DNA from 2 places in the Spirosoma liriopis genome. Region 1 is predicted to be linked to the other one. Evidence: riboswitches for the same ligand, from Rfam matches in the RefSeq annotation. Region 1 holds a riboswitch; the other holds the start of a gene.
The links. Region 1 has a riboswitch for cobalamin ahead of M0L20_RS24815 (cytochrome c biogenesis protein CcdA). Riboswitches for the same ligand answer to the same signal wherever they lie in the genome.
Positions count from the first base shown of each region.

Region 1 (15,825 bases):
TCGTCAATACGTTCGCCCATCATCTGATAGCCACCACATATCCCAATCACCGTTTTCCCGTCTTTGTGGGCCGACACAATGGCGGAGGCTACGCCGTTATTTTTCAGCGTTAACAAATCCTCAATGGTGTTTTTACTACCCGGTAAGATAACAATATCGGCTTTGCGGAGTTCGTCGGGTTGGTTTGAATAAAACAGGTTGACGCGTGGATCGCGTTCTAATCGGTCGAAGTCGGTAAAATTGGATAAGCGTTTCAACAAAACGACCGCTACGTTTACTTTTCCGGCTACCGTAGATCGAAATTTCTGTTCCAATGAAACTGAATCTTCCTGCTCGATAAAAATATCCCGAAAGTAAGGTAATACGCCCACGACTGGAACACCGGTCAGTTCTTCCAGCATCCGGCGTCCGTCTTCAAACAAGCGAGCATCTCCCCGAAATTTGTTGACAATAATACCTTTGATGATTGAACGTTCCTCTGGCGTCAGCAGAGCAATGGTGCCGTAAACACTGCCGAATAATCCGCCCCGGTCGATGTCGCCAATCAGGTACGTTGCCGCACCCGCATGCTGTGCCATACGCAGGTTGGTAATGTCGCGGTGTTTTAAATTTAACTCCGAAATACTACCCGCTCCCTCCATCACCACGGGCGAATACTGGTTGCTCAATCGGTCAAACGCCTGCTTAACAGCGGTAAAGAGTTCAGCCCGGTTGTTTCCCATGAAATAATCGTAAGCGGACTGATTGCCAATGGGCTTGCCATTGAGGATGACCTGCGAACTTTTGTCGTTTGTTGGCTTCAATAATACCGGATTCATATCGGTATGACAGGCAATGCCAGCCGCTTCGGCCTGAACCGCCTGCGCCCGACCAATTTCGAGGCCATCGGGGGTCGCATAGCTGTTCAACGACATATTCTGGGCTTTGAACGGGGCAGGTTGATAGCCGTCCTGTTTGAAAATCCGGCAGAATCCCGCCGTGATAACGCTTTTGCCAACGTCGGACGCCGTACCGACAAACATAATGGGACGAAGCTTACGCATTAGTTTCTCGAAGGTTAAGCCGTGAGGATACCGTCTTGGTTATCGTGTCTGCGGTCAGATCGTCCAGTGCTACGCACTCCGCGCCTAGAGCCTGAGCCAACTCCCGCGCCCGACCCAATCGCAGGTAATCAGTGTCCGTGTCAATAACCAGAGTCGATAGCGATTGATCACGAAGCTGGTTGGCCAGTCGAATCGTTTGTTGCCAGGCATCACCACCGCCGGGTAAGGGTACATTAGCTTTACCATCGCTTAAAATGACCACGAAAGGCTGTCTCTTGTCCGATTTTTGGAGCGATTGCACCAGTTCGGCAGTCATTTGTAAGGCGTGTGGTAATGGCGTTCGTCCGCCCGTTGGCAGGTTCTGTAGCGCCTGCTCAGCCTGCTCAATATCGCGGGTAGGGGCTAATAGTAGCTGCGACTCTACTCCCCGAAAAGCAATAACGCCCACACGATCGCGGTGCTGGTAAGCGTCGGTCAATAGACTTACTACACTCCCTTTGACAGCTTCCATCCGGCGGCTGGCAGCCATCGACCCGGACGCATCGACCACAAACAAAATCAGGTTACCTGTTTTTCCGACTCGCACACTCTGATGCAGATCGTCACGGGTGATTTTCCACTCATCGTCTCCCCGGTGTATTGCGCTCTGCAAGGTAGCTGATACCGCAAGATCCATTGGTTGCTGATCGGGAACCGCTCGCACGTACGAACCGCGTGGCGCATTCATAACTGGATTACGTCGTCCAGTCACAGCGGGTTGCTGACTGACGTTTGTTTCGGTAACCAGCGATTGCGTACTCAGGACAGGCAGCACGCCAAAAACCTGTTCCTGCTGTGATTCGTCACGAGATGATTCGTCGCTTTGTGATGAATTACCGTTGGGCGATTGTGGAGCTGTTTCCGATTGATCGTTGTTTTTTTTAGGTTGTGGTTGGTGGGGGGCATCCGATGGCGGCTGTAGTTCATCCAGCTGGTTTTCGAACTGTCGATTCTCTTCCGCTGGTTTTTTTCGATGCCGGTGGGGGAGAGCCAGCTCAGCCGCTTGCCGAATGTCGTCCGCTGTTACATCGGTGCGCCCCGCTAGAGCCGCTAGTGTCAAAGCTGTTTTGTACAAGACAATATCGGCCCGTAGACTGGCGACGTTCAACTGCGTACACAGCTGACTAATGAACGTCAGTAACCCGTCGGTCATGCGTACTTCGGGTAACAACTGGCGAGCCTGCTGAATCTGACGCGCTATGGCCTTTTGTTCATTATCCCACTGATTGACAAATAACACGGGATCGGCTTCAAAGGCAATACGGCGTCGAACGACTTCGGTTCGCTCGGTAGCATCGCGGGGAGCCGTTACATCGACTACTAATCCAAACCGGTCAAGGAATTGAGGGCGAAGGTTGCCTTCTTCGGGGTTCATCGTTCCGATTAGCATAAACCGGGCCTGATGATTCACCGACAAACCGTCCCGCTGAACCGTGTTGACACCCATAGCCGCAACGTCGAGCAAACTGTCGATCAGGTGATCGGCCAGCAGGTTAACTTCGTCAATGTACAGGATACCCTGATGAGCCGAAGCCAATAATCCCGGCTGCAATTTCTTTTTCCGTTCTACCAACACACCTTCCAAATCCAGACTACCCAACACCCGGTCTTCGGTTGCCCCGAGCGGCAGGTTAACAAACGGAACGGCTACCTCTTCCGTTTGCCAGTTGGGCTGTTGACAGGCTTCACATTCGTTCAACGGTTCATTAGGCAAACAGTTGAACTGAGAACCGGCTACACGCAGGATAGGCGGCATCACTGCTGACAAGCCGCGAACAGCCGTGCTTTTAGCAGTACCCTTGTCGCCCCGGACCAGTACCCCGCCAATACCCGGATTGACCGCGCACAAAAGAAGGGCTTGTTTGAGCCTGGGCTGACCGACGAGGGCCGAAAACGGGTAAATCATGAATGGGTGAGTCGGATAAAAAAGTAATTGGAAGCTGTCAAAATATGTTGGTTGCTGGTTATTCGCTGCGTATTTCAAGCATGCTTTCGCTTTTCAGGTACACCTCCTGCAAGGCCTGTAACATATCGGGGGATGGGTTCGCCCACATGCCCCGCTGAGCGGCTTCGAGCAACCGTTCGGCGATGGCGTTCAAAGCCCACGGGTTGCTTTCAGCAAAGAACTGTTGCATGGCGGGGTCCAGAGCGTAGGTTTCGCCCACCTGCTCGTACATCCAGTCATCGACAACCTGCGCGGTGGCATCATAGCCAAACAAATAGTCTACCGTAGCGGTCAGCTCCAAACCACCCTTGTAACCGTGTCGCTTGATGCTTTCCAGCCATTTCGGATTGACGACCCGCGACCGGAAAACGCGTAATGCTTCTTCTTTCAAGTCGCGCACAACCGGCTGGGCGGGGTTCTGTGAATCACCAAAATAGTGTTTCGGCTGTTGCCCCGTCAGGCTGCGGATCGTGGCAATCATGCCGCCGTGAAATTGCAGGTAATCGTCGCTGTCAAAAATATCGTGTTCGCGATTGTCCTGATTGTGAAGCGCTACCTCCACGCCCGACAACCGCTGTCTGAACTCGGTACGCGCGTCGACACCCTGCGCGGTTTTCGAATAGGCGTACCCACCCCAATTGACGTAAGCCTGAGCAAAATCAGCGTCGGCGCGCCAATTTTTTTCGTTGATGAGCGGCAGAATACCTGCTCCATAGCTACCGGGCGCTGCCCCAAAGATTCGGTAACTGGCTCGCTCTTCGGCTTCTTCGAGGGGCATATCCTGGTCGCTTATTGCTGCTAAATCAGCCAGGTAATGCTTACGGACGAAGTTCTGGTCGAGTGGTTCGTCCAAGGCAATGACGCGCTGAACCGCTTCGTCCAACAACTCAATCAAATGTGGGAAAGCATCCCGGAAAAAGCCGCTGATTCGGGTCGTGACGTCGATTCGGGGGCGGCCTAACTCGTCGAGCGAAATCACTTCCACGGTTGTCACGCGCCGACTTTCGACCTGCCAGACCGGTCGGACGCCAAGCAAAGCAAGCACTTCGGCTACGTCGTCGCCACTGGTTCGCATGGCGCTCGTACCCCAAATGCTGATACCCACGCTTTCGGGATACGTTCCGGTTTCTTTCCAGTGCCGGTCAAGCACTTCGCGGGCGAGTTGCTGACCCACTTCCCAGGCTGCCTGCGATGGTAACGCTCGTGGATCGACCGCGTAAAAATTACGACCTGTCGGCAAAATATGCGCCATCCCCCGAGTCGGTGCGCCACTTGGCCCTGCCGGAACATACCCACCGGATAAACCGTGCATTAGGTTAGTGATTTCGTCGTCGGTACGCGCCAGATTGGGCATTAGCCGACTGCATACGTAACGCAACACCTGTCGAATGCCGTCAAACTTGGCTTGGGCTGGTGATTCGTTAAACATCTCGAACAGCACTTGATCGATGCGGTCAGGGTGGAATCGATACTGTTGAGTCACCCGAAACAAGTGGTTGGCCAGTTCGTCAAGGACTTCCAGCGCATCCGAATGGGTGATCACGGGGCGTCCGGCTAGTTCCGTAAATACCGTCGAAACGGATTGAAGTCGCGCACCTTTATTCGCTTGTAATGTGTTCAGGTTCCAGTTGAAAAGCTGCGCTAATTCGGCGGGTAGACTGGGCGTCGTGGCGTTCGGTAGCCGGGTAAGTGATTGCAGCATATCGACCAAGGCGTCACCCGTCGGCATTTCGCCCAGCGTGTGCAGACCGTTTCGAATCTGAGCCGCTCCCAACTCGCAGAGATACCCGTCGATGTCTTCGATCAAGTGCGCAACATCTTTGCCGTCCATTTCGGTCAGGCTGACTGGCACACCTTCGGGCGTCATTTCATCGTCCCAATCGTGCTTGTGATCACCGTGGTCGCGGCTGAGCATGGCCGACAGATCGGCGTCCAGATTCGTTTGTTTGATGAGCGTCCAAATTTGCCGTTGCAAGAGCGGCAGCTTGGCCGGGTCCATCGTTTCGACCTGATAATATTCATCGACCAACTGCGTCAATTGAGCCAGTTCTCCGTAACTGTCGGCGGAGGTCATGGGGGGCGTCAGGTGGTCGATCACGACGGCATGAGCGCGCCGTTTTGCCTGTGATCCTTCGCCAGGGTCGTTGATAATGAACGGATAGAAAAGCGGCAGATCGCCCAGAAATGCATCGGGAAAACAATTGACCGATAGCCCAATGCCTTTCCCTGGTAGCCACTCCAATGTACCGTGTTTACCAATGTGCACAATGGCGTCGGCCCGCCAATCGTCGCGGAGCCAGCGGTACAGAGCGTAATAATGGTGGGTCGGTGGTAAATCGGGCTGGTGATAAATGGCGTCGGGGTCCATGCCGTAGCCACGGGGCGGTTGCAACGCTACGAACGCATTACCCAAATCCAGACCCGCCAACGCAATGTGGCCGTTGTGAACATAGGTTTCGCCGGGGGGCGGTCCCCATTGCTTCTCCATTTTTTTGCGCAACACTTCGGGCAACTGAGCGTACCATTCCTGATAACGCGCAGATGACACCCGACCGGCAGCACTGGCGAGTTGCTCCGGGGTCAAATACGTTTCGTCGTACGCACAACGGTCGATGAGCTGGTGAATCAGCTCCGTTCCCGTTGCGGGTAGTTCGCCGATCTGATAGCCTTCCGCTTGCATCGCGTACAGGATATTCATCAGCGAAGCCGGTGCATCCAGCCCAACGGCATTACCGATCTGCGAGGCTTTCGTATTTGAATTTGTGAAAATAAAAGCGATCTTTTTCTGGGCGTTCGGCAGATTCCGCAGCCGAGAAAAACGCAGGGCCAGCCCCGTTACGCGCTCCACCCGATCATCCAGCGGAACGTAGCCTTTGGCATGCCGTTCTTTCTCTTTGAACGAAACCGGAACCGTAATGATCCGTCCGTCAAACTCAGGAATCGCTACGTTCATGGCCGTATCCAGCGGATTGAGCCCCCGGCTTGACGACTCCCAAGGACCACGGGCCATTCCCGGCGTAATAGCCTGAAAAATGGGAACGTTGAGCTGGGCCAGCGCTCGCCCTGAATCCGCTTCCTCGTCCGCCGGGCGAACATCGGTCATCGCGTACGAGATGGTATTAATCAGATTGTCAATGGCAATGCCACCGTGCTCGGCCTGGAAATAGCTGAACGCGAATGGACCGTTGGTGACCGGATCAACCGCTTTAAGCGACGACGTAAAGATCGGCAGTGCGTTCAGGCCTTTGTCTTCCAACGACCGAACGAGTGCATCCACAAAAGCCGTGTTGCCGCTAAGCCAGTGCGACCGGTAAAACGTAAGGCCCACCGTAGGCCGATCCGGATTATGCTGCTGTACCCAGTCTGATAGATTGGCCTGTTCGGGTAGATCCGGGTGGTAAATGCCATGTTCGGGTAGCTGGACGGGTGCATCGGCCCCGAATCCCGTCATCAGCAGGTGATCAGATAAGAAGTGAAGCAGGGAGGTGAAATTCTGATAGCCTCCGGCTTGTACATACGCCAGCGTTTCGTGCAGAATAGCGGGTGATACCGTTGAAACGGCGGCAAAATCAGGGTTCAATTCGCCCGTACCGCTAATGACGATCAAATGCTGCCCTTTTTCTTTGGCCCGACGTACCAATTCACTAAAGCCGGGAACACTGCTTGGCCGACCGTGGATACGCAGGACAATGATCTGAGCGGCACCGATCTCCCGGTCGAGGAGTTGAGCCATCTGCGCTTCGCTCTTGATCGCCAGCAGACTGATCCCCGACGTTTTCGGAAAATCGTCCGGTAATTCCTGCAAGACCCGGTTCATCGTCAGCAGGTCGGTGTCGGCATGAGTCAGAAATACGATGCCGCCAGTTGGCGTTGCCGTCTGACCGAGTTGGGTCGCTATTTCGGAGCCTTTCCAGGTGTAAAATTGAAAAACGTATTCCGATAGTTCAGCCGGTGGGGCCAGAAACCCGTCGGCGGCAATCATGCTGTCGATGTAATCGAAAATGGCGATGATCTGCCAGTCGCTATTGATGGAGTGAAACCACACTGAATGCCCATCGAACAGCAGCGTGACCACGTTGGCCAGCGTGCAGGGGCCGAGGCACCCGCCTTTGGTCATGTGAACGACGTTGCGAATCTTCCGACGCATCCACTCGCTTTTGTACAATTCGACCGGAATGGCTGCGTACCCCCGGTCGGTGCGACCGCAGCAACAGGCGTTGTAGCAATACGATAAGTGCCCCCGGCGCTGAACCAAGTTTATGGCTTTACCGTCGGATCGGGTTACTCGCTGGCGTTTGATGTCAGCCATAAGGGTTAGTCCGCTAGGGCGGTCGTTGCTCTGTTTTTATCGACTAGAGATGCCGATAAAAGTTGATGAATAAATGCCGGGTTGTTGCCCCAGTATAGATGCACGTACGAAGCGAAGGTGTTGCTGACCCGGTACAATTTGGTTTCGACCGGAATCCCTTTCGCATTCGTGATCGTTGCGAGTGAATCAGAAGAAACTGATTCCTGTAACGTTGAGTAATGAAATTCGTGTCCGTTCAGCGCCAATCCATTCCAGTCCACTCGGCGGTAACCAAGCGTCAGTTTCGCTGTACGCATAGACGTGGTTAGCGGTAAGGCTCCCACCATTGGAAAAACTGCGCCCTGTTTATCTTCAATATGATGACCGAGGTACATAAGCCCACCACATTCGGCGTATGTTAATCCGCCCGATTGGCAGTAGGCCCGAATGCTTTCCCGCATGGTGTCGTTGTCGCCCAGCGTTTGCGCGTACAGTTCCGGATAGCCGCCGGGGAGGTACAAAAAATCCGTTTCGGGCAGTGATGTATCGTGCAATGGGCTGAAAAATGTAACGCGACCGAAGCGAGCGAGTACGTCTAGGTTCTGCTCGTAAGCAAACGTAAATGCCTCGTCGCGGGCTACGCTGATGCGCCGGTCCGATACAGGTTCTGCCGTAGACATTGTGGTGCGTTCTGACCGTTGGGCGCGGGTAATCGCTAGTAAGCGGTCTACATCGATTGTCTTTGGAATAGCGTCGGCAACAGTCTGAATGATGCGTTCGTAATCCGTTTCGGTAGAGATATGCAGACCAAGATGTCGGGACGGAATGGTAAATTCGGGATTTGCCGGTAGATAACCCAGCGCTTCGACGCCTACGTCCGTACAAGCCTCCGCCAGAAAGCGGTAATGCGATTCTGATCCGACAAAGTTGAAGATCGCCCCGACCAGGTTGATGCCTTTGTAAAAGTTTTTGAACCCGTACAGCAATGGAGCCACCGAGTAAGCCATTGCTTTGGCGTTGACGACCAGCACGACGGGAATAGTCAGCAATTCGGCAAGTGCTGCGCTACTGCCCTGCATTCGATTCGAGCCGTCGAACAAGCCCATCACGCCTTCGGTCACGGCCACGTTGGCACCGCTGGCATAGCGTTGATACGACTCGGTCACGTGCTCCGGCGACGCCATGAACAGATCCAGGTTGATACTTGCCGTACCGGCTGCCGTTCGGTGATGATAGGGGTCGATGTAGTCAGGCCCGCACTTGAACGGCTGTACCCGCAGGCCCCGATCCGAAAGTGCCCGTAGCAATCCCAGCGTCAGCGTTGTTTTGCCGGAACCGCTGGATGGCGCTGCCAGCAAAAAATGCGAAAATTCGTCTAGATCAGGCATGCGTTCCATTGACAACCCGTTTAAAAAAACGTCAGGCTGCATTTCGCCATGCGAACGGGAGGGGGACAGCCAGCCAGGCTATGGGTACAATAAACCCATCATTCCGGTACCCAAAAAAGGGCCGACAATGTACGCCAAGCTTGACCGTGCTTCAGACCGCGAAAGCATTGTCAGCAAGAATAAGGGCAGGTTTCCTGACTTGTAACATTGCTGCCGTCCTTCCCAGCCCGGAAAGCCAGTGGACATTGTTGGGCAGCAACTTGTAACGTTACGTACAGTTGCGCGACAGTTCGGATTGACACCACCGGGGTGGCCTGACCGATTCCCTCTTGATCTGCCCGTGAGCAGAACCCTTTTCCTGTTGGGGAAATGAAGTAGTTAACGTATTCTCATCAAAGGTACGGTATATTTTATACTTTTGTGGCTGTTTACGGGTGTGCTTTCTACTGGGAAGCGCTTAAAAGGGAATCCGTCGCACCGTTTCGATGGTGTAAATCGGAGCAGTCCCCGCTGCTGTATAGTTCACAAAAAGGTTCTGACTTAATTAGCCACTGTTCGACTGCGAATGGGAAGGCGTCAGAACGGAACGAGCCAGAAGACCTGCCTTGAACAAATAGCTGGAATGCTTTCGGGACGAAAAGCAACAGAGAGCATTATGCGGCACCCCTCCGGGTGTACATCGGCTTTTTGTGTGCGTTCTCCGCAGGCCAATCAATGGTTCATTTAGTAGCGCAGACGCATGATCAATCCTCTTTTGCTGGATTCACTTCTCCTCGGTGTTCAGCACTCCTTTGAACCCGACCACATGGCCGCCGTATCGGTACTGGCCTCCGAAAAAAACAAACAAGCTAAATACCATATTTGGCGTGTTATCTGGCGGTCGTCGCATTGGGCGCTGGGCCATTCGTTCACGCTGATTCTTTTTTCCTGCCTGATTCTGTTGTTCAAATCGGCGCTGTCGCTGAATATTGCCGAACAAGTCGAACTGGCCGTTGGACCGTTGATGATCTGGCTGGGCATTGTCGCCATCCGACGGAATCATCAGCAAGCGCACGAGCACGTTCAGGCGTCTCCCAACACGTCGTTCAGCCGCTCGTTCTGGGTCGGCATGGTTCATGGATTGGCCGGTACGGGAGGTGCCTGTACCGTTGCGCTGACCCTGGCCGCCCGTGACGCTTCTACCGCCGTCTGGATTATCGTGTTACAAAGCGCTGGTATCATTGTCGCCATGACCATTTACGGGTATCTGTTGGCCTTTTCGCTGACAAGGGTGGTCGATACGTGGCGGCAAACCATTCGGCTTGTCAATTATGCCGTGGGTATCTTTTCCATTGCCATTGGCTTATTTACTCTCTGGGAATCTGTCCAGCCTTAGTCCGCTTCATCTCGTTAAACTACCCCTAATGTATAGTCAAGTGAGTCTATTTTTACGTTTAAGTACCCGTTTACGCATCAGTGCCCAAGTCATCAACCGTAGCTCAGTAAGTGGTATCGTATGTCTGCTGGCTGGTCCGGCCTGGAGTCAATCAACACCCCCCGACACCGTACGCAACCGGGACCTTACGGAAGTCGTCGTTACAGCTACCCGTTCGGAAGTTCGACGCGATTTGGTTCCCCAGCAGATCACGGTGCTAAGCCGACATGACATCGACCAGACACCCGCTACGGACGTTACCGATCTGCTCAAAAAACTGGCGTCTGTCAATGTTATTCAATACCCTAGTTTATCGTCGGGCGTTGGTATTCGTGGGTTCAGACCGCAGTTTTCGGGACTCAATCAACGCACCCTTTTGCTTATTGATGGCCGTCCAGCGGGTGCTACGAACCTGTCAACCATTGGGCTGAATAACGCTGAACGGGTGGAGGTTTTGAAGGGACCGGCTTCGGCACTCTACGGTTCACAGGCGATGGGCGGGGTCATCAACGTAATTACCCGGCGTTCGAAAGGACCGGTTCATGGCAACGCCTTTGCAGAATACGGTTCGTTCCAGACGTACCAGGCGGGTGGAAATGTCGGCGGTAACCTGACGAAACGACTCGACTTCGATGCGTCGCTTAATTATTTCAAACGGGCGCAGGATTACAAGCTGGGCAGTGGCAATTTTTTCCGGGACAAGCTGGATGGCGATCAGGCTGTAAAAAATTACAGCAACAAACCCGCCGAAACTATCGATGATCGTAAAGATGACGGGCAGGTTCGTCCAAACACCAAACTAACGTATTACTCGGGCGCATTACGAGTGGGTTACCAGCTCAGCACCAACTGGCGTGTTGATGCGCGGGGCGAGAAATTTATTGCCAAGGATGTTGAATCGCCCGGTGACATTACCTACGGAACTACCCAATCCAGCCTGAAAGATGCCGACCGGCAGGCGGGCGAAGTTGCGGTCAGTGGTCAGGTGGGCGCGCACAAACCCGTTTTACGGGTGTTTGCTTCCGGCGAAAACAGCTTTTTCAAAACGACCAACGTTTCGGGTAAACCAGTGACGCCGTATCAATCGTCGAGCACAGAGAATCGTTGGGTTGGCATACAGCTAAAAGACAACTGGCAGTTAGGGCCACACACGCTGACGGTGGGCTACGATTACCTTGATGCCAGTACACAATCGCGCAGTTGGAACGATGCCACGACGGAGCGGGCCCCATCACAGCCTAATTATGCCATTCGCTCGTCGGCTCTTTACGCGCAGGGGCTGCTGCATGTCTACCACGATCGACTTATTCTGCAACCAGGCATCCGATACGACAACATCACGTTTGACGTAAAGGAAACGCCCCTGCTGACGACGTTTAAACCCGGTAAGGCAACAACTCCATTCGTTAGCCCAAGCCTAGGTGCCGTTGTGCGTCTGTTACCTGGCTTACAGGCAAAAGGTACAGTAGGACGGGCCTTTGTTACGCCCGATGCGTTCAATGTGGCCGGGTATTCTGAAACACGTACCTCGGCGGGTAAGATTACCATTACGACTGGAAATTCGAATTTGACCAATGAAAATAGCGTTAGCTACGACGCTGGTTTGACATTCAGTCGTCCGAAGACCGGTTTCAGTGCCGGGGTTACCTATTTCCATACAAACGTAAAAGACCGGATTGCGCGGGTCGTAACGCAGGTCAATGAAGCGCAAACCAACGGCGACGTGATCGTCGCGCGTGCAACGTACGTGAATGCCGCCGATTCGGAAATCAGCGGTCTCGAATATGAACTAGCGTACGATTTTGGTGCGCTGAGCAACTACCGGTATTCATTACAGTTATTCGCCAACGCCACCAGTATGTTCCGGTATACCGAAACCATCGTTGGAACGGATCGATCCGTAACGCAGCGGGACATCATGAACGTAGCCAAACAGAACTGGAATGCTGGGCTGGATTACAACTCCTACAAAGGACTGCGGGCACGGTTGCTGGGACGGTATGTTGGTCATCGGAAAGACACCGACTTTACCGACGCAGCCAACCCTGAAATTGTTTACCCGGCTTATCTGGTTATTGATGTCAGTGCCTCCATGACAGTAGCAAAACAGCATACCATTGGTGTACAGATCGCAAACCTGACGGATGAGAACTATTACGAAAAAAGAGGGTATAACCTACCCGGTCGGTCCATTTCGCTACGCTATACATTAGCGTTCTAACATTACCTAGTTATTTAGCAAAATGATGATCCAAACGCGATTGATGGCGTAGATGATCAGTAGTCCATCGGCACCGAAACGCTTCGGTGCCGATTTTGTGTTTGGAAAGTATACCGTTTTAAAAGAGTACTCTGTAGCGGCAATTCACGAAAAGAATACGCAGCCCTCATTGGTTTTTGAACCACGACGCGGTGGCCTGAATACCCGCTTCGTAAGACGTCGGCGTATAGTTGAACGCCCGCTCAAATTTTGAGGAGTCGAACTCGAACGGAAACTCATCTTGGTAATTCATCTCGTACGCTTCTTTCAGGAAAGGATTAAACCAGCCGATAAGCTTTAACAACCACTTGGGTAGCACCAGTAATTTATTCGGACGGTTCATCGCGCGAGCCGCTATTCGAACAAACTCCCGGCCCGTTAGCGCCGTTCGGGGTGTAGGCAAATGCCAGATCTGGCCTAACGCTTTCTCGTGCGTCGCCAGTAGATAAAGCGCTTTGGCCGCGTCAGGGACATAATTAAACGAGCGAGGCACATCGGCGTTAATGGGCCATTGCGCCCGGCTGCCTTTTTTAAGATTGCTGAACACGTACACACCCGGCGCACTTTTATCCGTCACCGTTGGTCCGTAGAAGTCTACCGCCCGCGCAATAGCTGCCCGGATGTGCCTCTCGCTCATTGCCTGTTCTAGGATGCGGGCCACCTCCGCCCGTACCTTCCCTTTCCGGCTGACAGGTCGGTACGGCGTTTCTTCCGTGATAGGCCCGTTTACCCGACCATACATGTATACGTCGTCGAAGAAGATGAGGGTAGCGTTCGTTGCCTGACAGGCGGCAATGGTATTTTGCATAGTGATCGGCCAGTCGCGTTGCCAGACATCCGCGTTGTAGTCGATACCGATGAGTAGGTAAACCACATTTGAACCCGCTACGGCTTGTGTTAATGCGTTCCGGTCGAGCACGTTAGCCGCCACGGTTTCGGTTCCAGCTACGGACTTAGGGTTGCGGGATACCAGCCGGATCGTTTCACCGTTTGCTTGCAGAATGGGAATAAGAGCGGTGGCGATGGTGCCATTAGCGCCCACTAAAGTATGTACAGCCATAACCGTATTTTTTGTGGATTGACAGACCAAAAGTAGTGGAGGTAACACCCAGAGGATTGTACGAAAACGAAACAGGGGCAACCGAAACCCAATAACCCGACGATTCGTTAAAGCTGGTATGAACACGGACGATGCAAGCATAGAACAGGTTCTCCTACCCGACGAGCGGCTGACGGACGTAGTGCGACACATCTATTGCATTCGCCAATCAGCGCAAGCACCGACGATCCAGAAGCAGTTGGTGCCCAACTATGAAATGATGCTGATCGTTAATTTTGGCCCGGCAATAACTGCGTCGGTAGCTGATTATACCTGGGTTGTTGAGCGGTCTGCCGTTTTGGGACCACTCAACAAGCTTCTGCGGTATACCGTCCCGCCCGACGCAGACATGATGGTTGTCGTCTTTACGCTTAATGGCTTTTATCGGCTGGTTGGTCAACCCATTCATTCACTGCGAAGTGAAGCGGATGCCGACATCGGAATGCGACTGAACGATGAAACTTTTGCGGAGTTGTGGGCGCAGTTAAAAGCAATGCCATCGCTGGCTGACCGGCTCGATTTGCTGAATGCTTACCTGTTGCTGCATATGGCCCCCGCCGATGAGGACTCCCTTTCGATCCTGGAGGGAGTCGTATTGTTCGACAACGTAGCCATCGATCCAGTGAAAGTCATTGCCGAAACGCGTCAGCTTTCGACCCGTTCCGTACAGCTTCGCTTTCAGACCAACTTGGGGGTTTCGGCCAAAGAACTGGCTCGGTTTCTGCGTTTCAAAAAAATGGTAACCGAACTGATTACACAGTACCCGGCCTCGCCCGACTGGGCTAATCTGGTATTCGTTCATGGCTACCACGATCAGAGCCATTTGATTCGGGACTTTCAGCAATTTATGGGCCTTAGCCCCACCGAGTTTTTACAGCAACTGGCCAGTCAGGAAATCTGCATTTCGCAACCCGGTAAATATTACTAAAATCATCGGATACGCTACTTGTTGGTCAAATGGTTGTTAGCGGTGCTGCACCGCAACGACTCTACTTTATACGGCTTGAACGGTAAGATAGTTTAGTTCGTCACTTTGTAGTGTGACTAGGTAGAATCTACCACCGCTCAATTGTGTAAACAAAAGCCTAAATCGCCCATGCGTAACCGTTTGTTTCTTTGCTGTCTTCTGTTTATTGTTTGTTCAACTCACTTGGCCGCTCAGTCCAGAGCGACCTGGATTTGGTATCCGGGCGATTTTGAAATCTGGCTGAGCAATAAAATGCAGACGAAACGCACCGAACGGAATGCATTTATACCGCCCTTCTGGCGACTGTACAGCCATCAGATTGTGGTGAATTTTTCGAAACAATTGAATTTACCGCAGCCTGAAGAAATTACGGTAGCTGTCGAAGGGCAGTACAACGTAACGATTGACGGGAAATATGTGCAAAGCGATATTCGTCGGATTACACTGCCTGCCGGAAAGCATAGCATCAACTTTCAGGTGTATAATCAGGTCAGCCCACCATCGATCTACGTGCAGGGAAAAACGATTTATTCCGATCCCACCTGGACAGTAGAAGTTGTTCATAACAATTCGGCGGACAACATGCCCGGTAAGGCAACCAATGGGTACGCGGGTAGCTGGAACTTCGACGGTCCCGAGAAGCTTCCTTCCCGCTATAGCTTACCGACGAAAGAAGTGAAGGCCACGTCCATAAAGCGTAATGCGCAATCGGTTTTAGTCGATTTTGGTCAGGAAACGATTGGCTTTGTTCAGCTGAAAGGATTGACGGGTACCGGTAAATTATCGCTCTATTTCGGCGAGTCGCAGGAAGAAGCGTTGTCGGTTGATTCCTGCGAAATCCTCGATCATTACACGATAAACGGTAACTCAACTGATTTTACGGCCAGCAATGCACGGGCGTTTCGCTTTGTCAACATCGTTCATGAGCCGGGCATTCAGTTTGCCGATGTGTCCATGTTATACGAGTACCTGCCGCTTGCTCAGCGCGGAACCTTTAAAAGCTCCGACGAGCAACTAAACAAGATATGGGATGTATCGATTCGTACCCTCGAACTGAACACGCGGGAGTTCTTTCTCGACGGTATCAAACGTGACCATTGGGTCTGGTCGGGTGATGCTGTACAGTCTTACCTGATGAATTACTACTCGTTTTTCGACAATGAATCCGTGAAGCGAACTACCTGGGCGCTGCGTGGAGCCGAACCGGTAGAATCCCACATCAACACCATTCTGGATTACTCGCTGTACTGGTTTACGGGGATCTACGACTACTACCTGTATACCGGCGATGAAGCGTTCCTTAAAACCATCTATCCGCGCATGGTTACGCTGATGGACTTTGTGCTGAAGCGAAGAAACAATAATAGTATGCTGGAAGGGCT
Region 1 covers NZ_JALPRF010000006.1:109,296-125,120, reverse strand. Annotated here, with positions in the region: gene M0L20_RS24840 (cobyric acid synthase) at 1-1,043, opposite strand, end outside; gene M0L20_RS24835 (putative cobaltochelatase) at 1,036-2,988, opposite strand; gene cobN (cobaltochelatase subunit CobN) at 3,047-7,336, opposite strand; gene M0L20_RS24825 (cobyrinic acid a,c-diamide synthase CobB) at 7,342-8,712, opposite strand; gene M0L20_RS24820 (hypothetical protein) at 8,702-8,908, shown strand; cobalamin riboswitch at 8,871-9,073, opposite strand; cobalamin riboswitch at 9,119-9,325, shown strand; gene M0L20_RS24815 (cytochrome c biogenesis protein CcdA) at 9,443-10,078, shown strand; gene M0L20_RS24810 (TonB-dependent receptor plug domain-containing protein) at 10,119-12,338, shown strand; gene M0L20_RS24805 (NAD-dependent epimerase/dehydratase family protein) at 12,505-13,437, opposite strand; gene M0L20_RS24800 (helix-turn-helix domain-containing protein) at 13,556-14,404, shown strand; gene M0L20_RS24795 (alpha-L-rhamnosidase-related protein) at 14,573-15,825, shown strand, end outside.

Region 2 (15,825 bases), on a different contig from region 1:
AACCTGATCCTGGCCAACGGGTCGATTCAGGCGATTCCCGGTATTCCGCAAAACATCAAAGAGCTGTACAAAACAGTTTGGGAGATCAAGCAGAAGAATATCATCGACATGGCCGCCGACCGGGGTGCGTACATCTGTCAGTCGCAGTCGTTGAACATTCACATTCAGGATTCGAACTTCGGTAAACTAACATCGATGCACTTCTACGCGTGGAAGGCAGGTCTGAAAACGGGTATGTACTACCTGCGTACCAAAGCTGCTGCCGATGCCGTTAAGTTTACCGTTGTTCAGCCACAGGCCGAACCACAGCTGGAGCCCGCTATGGCCGAAACCGCACCCATCGAGAAGCCACTCGATTACGCGCAGTACGCAAAAGAGCACGCTACCAACGCTGTACCAACGCCGGTGCCGATGGTAACCGACCTCGAACAGCAATACGCTGCTATGACCTGCTCGCTCGACGATCCCGAAGGTTGCGAAATGTGCGGATCGTAGTACACATTAACTTATGGTTTTTTAATGAGAAAACCCTACTAAAGTAGGGTTTTCTCATTAAAAAATTTGACTAATAATTATACTATATATAAATGGCAAAGTCTGTAACTCTATTTAATATATTCTTAGTATCACCGGGTGATTTAATAGAAGAGCGTGAAATGTTGGCAGAAGTAATTGATGAACTCAACCATACTACTGCTAATTTACTATCTATAAAATTAGAGCTAATTAGATGGGAAACAAATATATTTCCTTCGTTTGGAGATGACGCACAAGACGTAATAAACAAGCAAATCGAAGATGATTATGATGTTTTCATTGGAATAATGGGTGGTAGATTTGGTAGTCCTACAAATAGATTTGGCTCTGGCACTTTAGAAGAGTTTACTAGAGCTTATGAAAAGTCAAAACAAGATGGTGGAACTACTAAAATCATGATGTATTTCAAGAACGTTTCACTATCACTGAATGAGATTGATATAGAGCAAATTAAGAAAATACAAGATTTTAAAAAAGGTCTAGGACCCCAAGGAGGACTATATTGGGATTATAACAAAGCGATTGACTTTAAAGACCTAGCCCGTAATCATCTAAATTTACTATTGCCGAAGTTAGTTAACGAATATAGACTTATTGCTGCGAAACCTGCACCAGAAAAAAAAAAGGTAGAGGAAAGTGAAGATATTATAGTATTCGGTGCAGAGGATATAGAAGAAGTAGAAGAAATTGGCTATCTAGATAGCCTTATAGTTGTTAATGATTATTTTACCAAAATAAAAGATTCTGCAGGCCGTATAACTATTTATATGGTTGATATGTCAAACAAATTAGGTAAAGGAACAGAAAAAATAAGCGGGATAAAACATATTCCCGAGCAAGCAAGAATACGGGAAGCTAGGAAAATTATTGATGATACGGCGGATGATATTATGCTGTTTGTGAAGAAAACAAATGTAGAAATACCAAAATACCGTGACGCAGTTACAAAAGGATTCAACGCTTATTCCAATGTCTATGTTAATTCTCGCTCATTCGCTTCGAATGATGAAGAGTTGCTTGAATTAGAGGTAAGTAAAAACACATTAGAAGAATCTATTAACTTTGGCTTATTATCATTAGCTAGTTTAAAGGAAACTGTGGCCGAATTACCAGCCATGACATCAAAACTAGCTAAAGCAAAGAAAGAGTACTTAAAAACAATAGATAAACTCATTTCAGAATTTGAGCTTTCGCTCAAACTCCTTGAAGATACAAATAATAAAAAATGATATAGGGCGAATAATAAATTCAAATCTACAAACAGTGAATAAATAGATTGAATTTTTAATTATATAGTAGTAAGTTTTGCGCAATGATACATATTCAAAAGATTGTTATATTCGAATAGCTGCGAAATTGTAGAATATTTGAATGTACATATATGTTTTCTTATTTCGTCCTATACCTTCCTACAAAACCTCAAGATGACGTTCCCGCAAACAAATCGGCACGACCAGTCTTTTAGCAAACCCCAATGCCATCGCCTTATCTGGATTGCTTTTTGGCTTGTCGTTAGTTATCCAGGTAGTGTTTTAGCGCAGAGTCCGAGTTCTAAGCAGATAGACGCGTTGGTTGACAAGCAGCTGTGGCCTGCCATCGATGAGCTTAGCGCGTACGTGGCCTTACCCAATGACGCGGTCAATGCATCGGATATTCTCAACAACATTGCGTGGACTGAAAAAGCGTTGGCGAAACGAGGATTCCAGACAACCGTACTCAAAACCGCTAATCTGCCGCTGGTTCTGGCCGAGAAAACATTTCCTAAAGCTACCCAAACGGTTCTGTTTTACTTTCACCTGGACGGTCAACCGGTACGGGCTAATGAATGGAATCAGAAAGATCCGTTTGTGACCGTACTGAAGGAGAAAACGGGCGCCGGTGACTATAAAGAATTGAGTTCTAATCCACCTAAGACAGTAGTTAACGACGAGTGGCGTCTGTTCGGTCGGTCTACGTCGGATGATAAAGGGCCGATCATTATGATGCTCAACGCGCTCGACATCGTACAGGCCCAAAAGAAAACCCCGCCTTTCAACATAAAAATCATCATTGATTCGGAGGAAGAGAAAGGCTCACCTTCATTGAAAGGGGCACTGGACACGTATAAAGATAAATTGCGGGCCGATTACATGATTGTCATGGACGGTCCGATGCATTCATCCAACCTGCCAACGCTCACGTTCGGCTGTCGGGGAAACGCCGGGTTCACCATTACAACCTACGGACCTGCTACTCCCCAGCACAGCGGGCATTTTGGAAATTACGCGCCCAATCCAGCCTTTCGGCTCGCCCGGCTGATTACGTCGATGAAAGATGAGCAGGGGCGGGTCCTGATTCCGGGTTTCTACGAGGGTATTGCGTTCGATGATGAAACAAAAAAGATCATGGCCGCCGTGCCGGATAAGGAACAGGACATCAACAAAGCGTTGCTGATTGCCCAGGAGGACAAAGTAGGCAGTAATTACCAGGAGTCGCTGCAATATCCGTCGCTGAATGTCCGGGGCATGAAGTCCGCTGAGATCGGCAAAGGGGCAGCAACCATTGTGCCGAGTGAAGCTACCGCGCTGTTCGACATTCGGCTGGTGCCCGAAACCGACGGAAAACGGATGGTCGAACTGGTCCGCAAGCACATCGAAAAGCAAGGGTTTACCGTGCTAGACCATGTACCTACACCCGAAGAACGATTGAAATACGCGCAGCTTGTTTACTTCGAAGGCAATGCAGGTACGCCAGCTTTCCGAACGAGTATCAACGAACCGATGGGCGTCTGGCTGCGAAAAGCAATGACTAATGGATTTGGTAAAGAGCCGGTCAGGAGGGACCCGGTAATCATCCGCATCATGGGAGGAACCGTGCCCGTCGTACCGTTTATTCAAGCGCTGAACATTCCGGCAGTCATCGTCCCGCTGGTTAACATGGACAACAACCAGCATAGCCCGAACGAAAACTTACGACTCGGTAACTTACGGACAGGTATAAAAACCTGCCTGTCTATTCTGACGACACCGCTGAACTAGCGCTATCCGTCAACAATTACCAGATAGCTACCGAAAGAAGAAACGGCTAGGGGCAATGCCAACCCGAACGGAGTCAACCAGAGCGCCGTTGGGCTGATAACGGAGCACGTAACCCGGTTGATCATTCGAAGGCGTCACAGCGGCATAAATCAATCCGCGTGCGTCATTGGGGTCTGTACTGAGTCCACTGAAGAAACGGCGTATAAACGGTGTACTGGCCTGAATGTCCGTATCGTTGATCGAAAAACGGTACGTTTCGCCCCGCAATCTGCCGTTATCGTTGTAGGAATTGACAAAGAAAAAAAGCTTTCGGTCGGCGCTCAGCGTGATGGCGCTGGGCGTTCGGGAGCCATTGCCAACGCGCAGCCGGGTTTCGACTAGTTTTGTCGCCGGATTGATGCGCACCATTTCGTTGGTTGACGGTACATAGGCCCACAGCTTTTGATTGAAATCATACCCAACTGGATTGGCATTGACGCCCGCATCGATACCCGGCTGAACAACCTCATCCGTGTCTGTATTGATCACGGTGAGTACCCGTTCGCCACCCGCGCTGCCAACAAACACTTCTTTGTCGACCAGTACCATGCGCTCGGCACCTTTCGGAACCGGTATCTTTTTGCTGACGGTCCGGGAGGCTAGGTTCAGCACCAGGATATAGCCGGGGTTAGCGAAGGCGTTTCCTCCGCTTCCTACGGCATCCCAGCAACTGATATACGCCTTGTTGGGGGCGGCATAAATAACGAATCGCGGATTTTCTACGTCCGGTGATTGGAACGTCACCAGTGATTTAAACGTACCCGATTCAACGACTTCAACTTTATCCTGACCCGCAGCGTTGTTATCGAGCAGAATCACCCCTTTCCCATCGATCTCTACGTAGTCTTTGATAATGCCGGTCAAGGATCGGCCATTAGCAGCGGTAAACACATCGTTCGTAACCGTATTGGTGTTGCGGGCGATAAAGGAAATTGTCCCGTTATTGGCTGAGGGAGAACCGGCGTTGACAACGTACGCACCCCGCTCATAGGGCGAAGGCGGGGCATCTCCAACGTGGCAGGCTCCACTAAAAAGCGTCAGAAAAGCAAGGCTAAGGCTGTTGAGTAGAAGAGTACGCATGGTCATAAACGTTACGGCTGAGCTATTTTATTAGACAAAGAACCGATTTATTGCTGACATACCGCGCTCCCTGACGCTTTTTTTGTGCCTGAAATTACCCTCCGCGTACTCCGGTTAGTTACCCGTTTGCAAAAGACCTCGTTGTTGTTCTCTGGTTGCTGCCAACCGGCCTGAATGCATCATCTTCGTTACCGATGAGCCGATTTGACTGCCTTACCCCTTACCAAGTAAAGCGAATACCAATGTTCGCATTCCGACGGCGGGTGTTATAGCCGTAGACATCGTAATAGGTTTGGTCAAACAAATTACGAACATCAGCGAATAAACGCAGTTTAGGCGTAATCTGCCCTTCCGCGTACAGATCAATCGTGGTATAAGAGGTCAGCGTCACGCTCTCCGTTGCAAAGGTTTCTCCGTTATAAAAACGATCGGTACGCTCACCGATGGAGCGCATCGTGGCGGAAACGAACAGGCGCGGTATAATCTGATAGCCTACACTCAGGTTGATCTGAGTCTTGGGTCGCCGAAACAGGTTGTTGTAGGTCGTGTCGCGTCCGGCATTAGCAGTCGTTACCTTACCCGTTAGCCAGGTAATGTTGCCTGACAGGGTCAGTTTGTTAATAGCCGCCTGTGCTTCCAGTTCCAGACCGTGATCGTGCTGCCGGTCGAAGTTGATATAACGACCGAAGGGTGCGCTGTTCAGCGATTCAAAAAATACAACGTCCTTGATCTGCCGGTCGAAATAAACGGCCCGGACCCAGGCCGTGCGGCTTTTGGTGAATACTTGCAATCCGGCTTCGGTGGAGACGCTGTATTCGGGCCGCAGTGTTTTGTTGCCGTACGGCGAAAATAACTGGTAAAGCGAAGGCGCCCGGAATCCCGACGACAGGTTAGCAAAGATCTTGATCCGATCCGACAGCAGGTAAGACGGGTTAAACGAGTACGTAAACACGTTTCCGTACAACGAATTCCGGTTGTAGCGACCACCCAGTTCGACCGAAAGACCTCGGTAGGGGGTGAGGATGGCCGTGGCATACACACCAAGTTGCCCAACACGGGCGGTATCTTTTCCAATGGGTGGTGACTGGTAAGGACCGTACTGGCTGATCGACAGGTAACTTTGGTCGGTGTTGCTAAAACGATAATCCGCACCGGTCAGCAATTCGCTCCAGGAACCCAGCTTCAGGTTGTGATACACTTCCGCAAAGTGAGCTAGCCCCCCGTATTGCTGGTACGAGTAAATCTCCGATGCGTTCGGCTCAACCGCTGTCGAATCGTTCTTAAACGTCCGGCGGCTATCACCAATGCTATAGTTAAACGACAGTTTGCCCTGGGCGTGCTTGTAATCGAAGCCGGTCGCTAACCGCTTGAACTGGCTCTTGAACGTGAAATCTTTATCATCGGCAAACGCTCCGGCGTCGATGTCGGCGGAGTAGGCCGTCGTCAAACCCTGTACTTTCAGCGTAAGCCGTGACGTTGCTTGAAACGCAAAATTGGCCAGTAAGGCGTTCTGCCGGTAACCATCCTTGTCAAAATTATTTGTGCCGGTGGGATCGGTGGCCGACGAGAAACCCGCCGACGACAGCCGGGTGTACTGCACGTTGTACGATAGCCTATTGGTTTGGCCGCTTACGCCCACGCTTCCCCGAAAGGTTTTGTACGTACCGTAGTTAACCGTTGCATTCACGCCAAACGGCTTACGGCCAACGGCATTGCTGCTCGCGCGCTTCGTAAAAATGTTGATGACGCCCGCCACTGCATCGGAACCGTAACTGGTTGATTGCGCTCCCCGTAAGATTTCGATCCGGTCGCACTCGCCCACTGTCAGCAAGTTCAGGTCGAAGGTGTTCGCTACGCCAGACGGATCGTAAACCGGCAGTCCGTCCAGCAGAATCAACGTGTTACCGGCTGAGGCTCCCCGTAGAAAAATGTCCGTGTTGGTGCCGAGTGGTCCATTCGAACCGACGATTTGCAGACCGGCCTGCCGCGACAGCAGTTCGCTCACGGATTGTGTTGCGTAGCGTTGCAATACCGAGTCAGACAGCACCGTAACGACTTTGCCGGTTTGAGAAAGCTTTTGTTCAATCTTGTTGGCCGTGACCGTCACGGCATCCAGTTGAACCGAGTTCGAAGAAGGAACTTGTGGATTGTCCTGCGCCAGAGCGGACAGGGAGGATACGGCCAGAGCCGCCGAAAGAAATGTACTGATTTTGCTCATCATTAATCAGGTAAAATGAGATTAAGTAATGAGCTGTCGGAAACTGAAATAAAAGACAAACGAACCGTTGCTCGTTTGTGACCGCACAGGTGACGCGCCACCTAACCGAACTGTCTTTCATCTCCGGCTTTTTACCCGAAAGCTCGAATCATGAATTCGTTTGAGGCAGGTCTTCTGGCTTGTTCTACCGACAACGCCTTCCCGCCAAACGGCAGTGGCTTTTTAGTTATCGGCTGGTAATCAGAACTTACAGCTACGGGAATAGCCCCGGATTTACACCGGTGTTCCCTTTTAATCACCCTTACGAGAAGGGCAAACCTGAAACGAGCGGACAAAGATAGGCCATAAACGCGTAAGACGGCCATCCGGTCCGTCCTGAATCAATGTGTCGGTACGAATTTACCGGACAGTGTATTCGAGGGGGGACCAGATGGGCGCGTTATTTAAAAGCCGTCGGCCTTAATTTCCTTTTCGGTGATTGTGCCGTATTTCTTGACCTTTTCGCGGATGGTATCCGCTTTGCCGATCAGCACGAATTGCAGGTTGTTTTTCGGAAAATACTGATCGATGATCTGCCGCGTTTTCGCTACCGTCAACCCATCGACATTCTTCTGGAAATTGTTGATAAACGACTCGTCAAAACCCAGACTAAACATATCCGTCAGCAGGTCGGCCAGCGAACCGGCGGATTCGTATCGGGGCGGGAAATCGGCTTTGACGTAGTTTTTAGCCGAAAGCAGCGTTTTCTCGTCGATACCCGTGCGGTGCAGGCTGTCCAGTACCTGAAGGGCCATATCAATGGCCTCCGTGGTGGTACTCACTTTCGTAAACGTCGAAATGGCGAAGGTACCGCTGTTGCGGAACGTACCGAACCGGCTACCAGCCCCGTAGGTCAATCCTGAATTTACGCGCAAGGCGTCGTTGAGCCAGGACGTAAACCGACCGCCCAGAATGGTGTTGACTACTACGACCGGAATATAGTCCGGGTTGTTTTGCGTAATGCCTTTGCCGCCAATCAAAAAGGTCGTTTCGCGAGCATCGTCTTTGTTGACCAGCAAGACCCGATTTTTGTCGAACGAAACGGTCGGGTCCGTTAGTTTGGGTGAGGTAGCCGCAGCTGTTTTCCAGTTACCGAACAAATCGGTAATCCGCTTTTTCATGGCAGCCGTATTGAAGTCACCTACAACGGCGATGGCAGCACGGTCGGTGGTGTAGTTTTTTTGGTAAAACTGCCGAACGTCATTCGCTGTAATGGCCGACACCGACGAAGGGGTTCCCGAAATCGGGTTGGCATACGGGTGGTTTTCAAATACGAACCGGTTGAAATACGAATTGACAACCGCGCGCGGACTTTCTTTTTGCTGCGTTAGCTGGAGCAGTTGCCGCTGTTTGTATTTATCGAACTCGCCTTTGTCGAAAGTCGGTTTGGTGATTACGTCCTGAATAATGTCGAAGAGCAGATCCTGATCTTTCACGGCAAATGAAGCCGTTAGTTTCGCTACTTCCTTTCCGCCATAGGTGTCTACGCTGGCTCCCACGTATTCGGCTTTTTCTTCCAGCTGCGCTTTGGTGTACTTGGAGCTGCCAAACAAAAGGGCATCAGCGGTCATATTGGCCAGGCCGTAGCGGTTGCCATCCTGCACAGCGCCCGCGTCGAAGACCACCGACACGTTGATCAGCGGTACTTCGCGCTGTTCCATCAGGTAGACGGTCAAGCCATTTTTGAGTTTAAACTTCTGGTAAGGTGGCACTTTGAATGTCTGCGCCAGCGACACGCCCGCTATAAGCAAGGCGGTTATGATTATGACTATTTTTTTCATACTACAAAGCCCGTCGGTCTTTGAATCGTTGGGAATGAATAATCGTAGTTAGTTATTTTTCGCGGGGTTGGTTTTTGGCTCTGGCAGCAGATAGCCAACCGTGCGGTTGCGGGCCGTCAGATACGTTTTGGCCACGCGCTGAATGTCTTCTTTGGTGACTTTCTCGTAAAGCGCCGGTGCTTCATACAGCTTTTTGTAATCGCCGAAAAACAGCTCATAGGTGCCGAGCGAATTGGCTTTACCGTTGATGGTTTCCATCGTGCGATAGAATTCCATCAGCTTCTGGTTTTTCAATTTCTGCAACTCAACGTCGGTAATGCCTTCCGAGATGACTTTGTCGATCTGGTTAAGCACCGATTTTTCCAGTTGCTCCGCCGAAACATTGCTGGCGGCAATGGCGTAGACCGAAAATAGGTTTGGATCGAACGACTCGCCAAAGTAGCTGGACGCCCGCGAGGCAATGGTCGAATCGAGTACCAGTGATTTAATCAACCGCGACGAGTTTCCCGAACTCAACACACCACTCAGCAAATCAAGCGCGTAGTAGTCGGGGTTGCGGGCTTCGGGGGTGTGGTACGCCATCAGAATGTTCGGCGTAGCAATGTCCTTGTAGGTTGTCACGCGCCGTTCACCGTTTTGAGCCGGTTCTACCGTGCGCAGGCTGTCGGGTAATTTCTGGGCCGGAATCGACTCGATGTACTTTTCGGCCAGCTTCTTTACCTGAGCCGCCGTCACATCACCGACGACCACCGCAACGGCATTGTTGGGCGAGTAATAGGTTTTAAAATACTTTTCTAAATCTTCCTGCGTCCACTTTTTGATGTCGGATTCGAAACCAATGACCGGAAACATGTACGGATGCTCGACAAAAGCGACCGATTTGACCAGTTCGCTGATGACACGGTAGTTGCTGTTTTCCAGACCCGTACTGCGCTCGGACAGCACGACGCCCCGTTCGCTCTGCACCATCTTGGGGTCAATCGCTAAGTCGCGAATGCGGTCGGATTCGAGGTCGAAGATTGTTTCGAGGGCACCGCTCTGGAACCAGTCGGTATAGACCGTCGTGTTTTCGGTTGTGTAGGCATTGTTCGAACCGCCGTTGGCTTCCATCACCCGGTCGAACTGTTTAGGACCGTATTTTTTTGCCCCGTTGAACATCATGTGCTCGAAAAAGTGCGACAGCCCCGTGATGCCGTGGACTTCGTTGCGGGCACCGACTTTCCAGAATGTGTAGAAGTTGGCGTTAGGGATAGAGTGGTCTTCGAGGACCATGAATTTCATGCCGTTCTTGAGCGTGAACGTCTGCACGTCCTCCGGTTTGGGCTTGTTCTGCGCCAGCGCAATACCCATAGAAAGGGTTAGTCCGGCCAGCAGCCCGATTCGTTTGTTCATGGAAATGATTTGCGAATGAAATAGTAAAATGAAACGGTTTTCGGGCTAAAAGACAACAATGCGCGGTTGATGTTGCATCGTGTAATACAGCCGGAAAGCCCGAATTTACTTGTCTGGATTCGTCGTCCCAAAATATACCAGCTCAATTTGTTCGCCGGGCGCAATCACCGATGTTCCTTGTGTATGAATAATCTCGAATTGCTGAACGATATCTTTCCACAAACTATGGCGCATGGGTATGCGATACGTGCGGATCTGCCCATCGTTGACGACGGAAATCGGCAAAACCTGACCATAGTGCGGTCGTGCTCCGCGCGGAAACACAAGTGAATTCTGAATAGGAAACTCCGGATTAATGCCATCGGGCGACTGTCCGTTCAGGAGCCAGGTCAGGTTGAGTTGCTGCTCGGGACCTTTATAGCCCATTCGAATGTAGATCGTGTCAATGTCACTGGCCCGCCAGCTTCCCGTCGACGAAAGAATTTTTGTTCCCCGAGCGTTCAGCGGCCCGTTGTCGATGTGGCCGTCGTAGGTGACGGTCCAGTTGTCTACGCGGAATGGCTGCTTTTGGTCGTGGCCGCCATCAAACACGTACCACTGATTGCGGCCGTTGGTCTTGTCGAACCAGAAATCGGGTTTAGTCAGGCGAGGTTGCGCATACACATGCTCCCGAATCTGGGCCTCGGTACCCACGATAAGCGTGAATTCTTTCAGCCAGGTATTGTCGCTATCCAGCGGATCGAAAACCCGCCCGCCCAGATAGGTCATGGTATTGCCGCCTTCCCAATTATCGTGAGCTGGAATAGCCGCAACGTTATAATTTGCCCGGTACATCTCGGGTGAATACAGGCCGATCAGCCGGTTTGCGCCAATTTCAACGGCTTCCCAGGGTTCGGTCAGGTAAAAGGACGAGATCTGTTGCGTAATAATCGATCCGCCCTGCGTTTGCGCCCGCTCGATACCGTCCGATGTGCTCGTTGCTGCGTTGGTGAACGGAGCCGATCCGTTATAAAACCGAACGCTCTTTGCTCCGTTGATCATCAGAAACGGCCACTCCTGTTCCTCGAAATTGTAAAAACCTTTGTCGCCACGCTGGTTCGTCAGGCGCACTTTCACATGCACCTTGTTCTCATCGAGCCGTACCCATTGCTCATAAAAGAAAGGCAGCAGTCGCTTGTCCTGATGCGCCCAGGAAAGGCATTGCGTTTTCGTGTAGATGTACCCATTAATCAGACCGTGAAATAATACCGGCGAGGGATTGCCACCATCGTCACCCGCCTGCAACGGATTGTACCCCACACCTTTCCAGCGGGGTGAATCATCGGCAAAGGAGCGAGGCCCGGCGTAAGAAGCAAAACCTGATTCGCGCCCTTTATCGAAGAAGTTGACCAGATACTGATTGGTCGTCTTGTCGTAGATCTGGATCGATCCGCCGTACTCTTTCCGTACTTCCAGCCGAAGCGTGGCCGATTCCTGAACCGTAGTAGCTCCAATCGCGCGGCCATTGATCAGGTTGCCGTTGTAGCTCAGCCACTCGGCTTCCTGAGCTGGGACCGTGTACGTAAAAGGACCAACGGTACTTGACGATACGACAGTAGCGGGTGGAACGACCACAGCGGGCGGTGCCGGATTACCGCCAGTTCCCGGAGTGGGCCATGTAAGCGGAGCATCTTTGCAACCCTCTAGTCCAAGAATACCTATAAAAATGGTTACGATGAGAAGGCGATAAGGTGATTGATTCATGTGGAAAAGGTAAAGGATACTGCTGGTTGATGAGCTATCAATACGTATGCCAGACGTTGATTGAGAGGACGTACAAGTAAGTAACGAGCGATCCTACGCAGTACCACGTTTATGTTTTATCGAATAATTAACGACTGCGCAGGAATAACGGTATGAAAAATACGGTTTGTTGGACTTAAATAAGCCAGATCCGGCAATAAATCGTTTCCAGCTGGCTATAATCTTTGGTAGCGGTCCAGGATGGTGCGCGATAATAGACCTCCATGGGCGATGCGAATAGGGGTTTAGCGAAGCTTTTCGTACCTTTTAGCCTTATTTCTCCTCATTCAGAAAATGATTAAAGTAAACCTGACCATCCTCTTTCAATTCGTTTTACTTGTTTCCTACGCTCAACAAAACCTGGTTCCTTATGTGCACCCGCTGATCGGTACCGAGAAAATGGGGCACACCTTCCCCGGCGCTACCGTTCCCTTCGGCTCTGTTCAGCTAAGTCCTGACTCCGATACGCTATCCTACGAACTCAACGGCAAATACAACGGCGATGTGTACAAGTACTGCGCTGGTTATAAATACGAAGACAAAACGATTGTCGGTTTCAGCCACACGCATTTCAGCGGTACGGGGCATTCCGATCTGGGCGATTTCTTGATTATGCCCACGCAGGGCGCTTTACAGCTCAATCCGGGGGTGGCCTCGAATCCAAAGAGCGGCTACCGCTCGGCTTTCTCTCACGCGAATGAAGTGGCCGAAGCAGGCTACTACAAAGTAAAGCTCGACGATCACAAAATTCTGGCCGAGCTGACCGCTTCGAACCGGGTCGGTTTTCACCAGTACACGTTTCCCAAGTCCGACCAGTCGCACATCATTCTCGATTTAATGCATGGCATCTACAACTACGACGACAAGACCGTCTGGACATTCGTACGCGTGGTGAACGACACACTGGTGACTGGTTACCGGCAAACCAACGGCTGGGCGCGCACCCGCACGGTGTACTTTGCCTTGTCGTTCTCGAAGCCGTTCAAAAGCTACGGTCAGAAAAATCTGGACAAAGCGCAGGTCTACAAAGGCTTCTGGCGCAAGTTTGACCAGACCCGCAATTTTCCGGACATCGCTGGTAAGCGGATTCGGATGTATTTCGACTTCGACACGGAAGAAGGCGAGCGGGTAAAGCTAAAAATGGCTTTGTCGCCAGTTAGCCAGGAAAATGCCCTGGCGAATATGCGGGCCGAAGTTCCGCACTGGAATTTCGAGCAGGTTAAAGCCAAAGCGCAGGCCGACTGGAACCGGGAGCTGAACAAAATTCAGATTGACGCGTCGGAAACCGATAAGGTGAATTTCTACACATCGCTGTACCATACCTTCATCAACCCAACGGAGTACATGGACGTGAATGGGCAGTACAAAGGCTTGGATCAGGATGTTCATCAGGCCGCAGGATTTACGAATTATACGACGTTCTCGCTGTGGGATACGTACCGGGCGCTGCATCCGTTTTTCAATCTTATGCAGCCCGCCCGTAACAATGACATGGTCAAATCCATGCTTAGTCACTACGATCAGAGTACGTTGAAAATGCTGCCGGTCTGGTCGCACTACGCCAACGACAACTGGTGCATGAGCGGCTACCACAGCGTGTCAGTACTAGCCGACGCAGTTATCAAAGGCGTATTCAACGGCGACGCCCAGAAAGCGCTCGATGCCTGCATGGCTACCTCCAATCACCGCGATTACGAAGGAATTGGCGACTACATCGACAAAGGCTACATTCCGGCGTCGGCTAATGGAACATCGGTGTCGAACACGCTGGAATATGCCTACGACGACTGGTGTATCGCCCAGATGGCGAAGAAACTAAACCGGCAGGACGTGTACGAAATCTACCGTAAACGCGCGCAGAACTGGCAAAACGTGTTCGATAAGTCGATTGGCTTTATGCGTCCGCGCCTGACCGATGGGTCGTTCAAGAAAGAGTTTGATGTGCTCAGTACGCACGGGCAAGGGTTTATCGAAGGAAATTCATGGAACTTCAGCTTCTTCGTCCCTCAGGACCCGGCGTCTTTGATCCAGTACATGGGTGGCCCCAAGAAGTTTGCGGCCCGGCTCGATACGTTGTTTGCCATGAACCTGCCCGACAAGTTTTTTGCCGAAACCGAAGATATTACGCGCGAAGGCATCATTGGCGGCTACATTCACGGCAACGAACCGGCGCACCACGTCGCTTATCTGTACAACTGGGCGGGCCAACCCTGGAAAACGCAGGAGCGCGTTCGTATGATTCTTAATATGCAGTACAAACCGACCCCCGACGGTCTGGGCGGTAACGACGATTGCGGGCAGATGAGCGCCTGGTATATGTTCTCGTCGATGGGTTTTTATCCCGTAGCGCCGGGATCAGACGAATACGCCTTGGGTAGTCCATCGGTTAAGAGTGCCCGATTGCAACTCGAAAATGGTCAGACGTTTACAGTTGAGGCCATCAACCAGAGCGACAAAAATGTGTACGTTCAAAAAGTGCTTTTAAACGGCAAACCACTAACGCAGCCAAGCATTACGCACGCTGATATTCTAAAAGGCGGTAAACTGACGTTTTACATGACCAACAAACCCGTCAGGAAATAACGTATTTTTCGGTGGTATCGGTTTTGCGAACCAGTATTGTCCGAAATGTTAAATTTGCTTCGATCCGATGTCCTTCTATAGTGGTGTCGGCGGGGCCGCCCGCGCGGTTCTCAAAACCGACACTTCGCGTCAGCAATCTGTGTCGGTTTTGAGAAGCGCGCGGGCGGCCCCGCCGACACCACCACATCATGCATTGTACGGATTTCGGACAATACTGTTTTGAGAAGCGCGCGGGCGGCCCCACCGACACCACCAAATGTGTGGCCTTAGCGATACCACTTTCAGCATGGGAAGCAAGACTTTTAGTCCGTTCGTAAACTCTTTACCGGGTTGGTCAAAGCGGCTTTTAAGCTCTGGAAGCTGATGGTCAGGAGCGTAATCAGGACAACCGCCAAGCCCGCCAAGGCAAACACCCACCACGCCACATCAATCTTGTAGGCGAAATCCTGCAACCACGTTGTCATCGCCCACCACGCCACTGGCGAAGCAATCAATAAGGCAATGATAACCAGCTTCAAAAAGTCTTTCGACAGTAAGCCGACGATACTCCCGACACTGGCCCCGAGCACTTTACGAATGCCAATTTCTTTCGTGCGCTGTTCGGCGGTGAATGTAGCCAGACCAAACAAGCCCATGCAGGAAATCAGGATGGCGATGGCCGTTGCCAGATTGACAAGTTGAGCAGTTTTCTGCTCTTTCTCGTAGAGTTTGGCAATGGAATCATCAAGAAATGCGTAGTCGAATTTGTTGTCTGGGTACACCTCATTCCAGGCTTGTTCAATACTCGCTAGCGTTGCTTTCAAATCGTCGGCGTTCCTGCCTTTTGTCGTTAGTTTGACCCCAATATTTTGGGCTAGTTGGGGAATGTAGCCAATAAAAGACGAGGAGATTTTTTCGTGAAATGACCGTTCGTGGAAATCGGCGACAACGCCAACGACAGGATATGTTTTATCGTTGAATTGGAGCTGTTGATTTACCGCGTCGGCTGGCTTTTTGAAGCCCATAGCTTTGGCAAAAGTTGCGTTGATGACCAGTTCACGAAGCGAATCCGCCGGATGAAAATTTCGACCCGCCAGCAAGCGCAACTGATAGAGTGGTATATAATTGGCATCGCCCACCTTGATCGAAGACTCCATATCTACCGTCTTTTTTCCGGGATATTTCAGCTTGGTCATCATGTATGCACCGCCCATCGGCGAAAACCATTGCATCGATACCCGATCAACACCCGATAATCGTTTGATTTTTTCGGCCAATACCTGACTTTTATCATCCCGCAGGGTGCGTACTTCGAGCGTAGCGTTCGTGGTAAAGCCCAGATCTTTGTTGCGCATGAAATCAAGCTGCTGACCGACGA
Region 2 covers NZ_JALPRF010000001.1:547,065-562,889, reverse strand. Annotated here, with positions in the region: gene M0L20_RS02360 (ribonucleoside-diphosphate reductase subunit alpha) at 1-495, shown strand, start outside; gene M0L20_RS02355 (DUF4062 domain-containing protein) at 588-1,766, shown strand; gene M0L20_RS02350 (M20/M25/M40 family metallo-hydrolase) at 1,962-3,554, shown strand; gene M0L20_RS02345 (DUF5074 domain-containing protein) at 3,582-4,673, opposite strand; gene M0L20_RS02340 (TonB-dependent receptor plug domain-containing protein) at 4,894-6,894, opposite strand; cobalamin riboswitch at 7,039-7,228, opposite strand; gene M0L20_RS02335 (M16 family metallopeptidase) at 7,335-8,711, opposite strand; gene M0L20_RS02330 (M16 family metallopeptidase) at 8,760-10,103, opposite strand; gene M0L20_RS02325 (hypothetical protein) at 10,209-11,846, opposite strand; gene M0L20_RS02320 (GH92 family glycosyl hydrolase) at 12,180-14,468, shown strand; gene M0L20_RS02315 (permease prefix domain 2-containing transporter) at 14,771-15,825, opposite strand, start outside.
Region 2: it holds a riboswitch for cobalamin, as region 1 does, so the genes downstream of both, M0L20_RS02340 (TonB-dependent receptor plug domain-containing protein) here and M0L20_RS24815 (cytochrome c biogenesis protein CcdA) in region 1, are expected to answer to the same signal.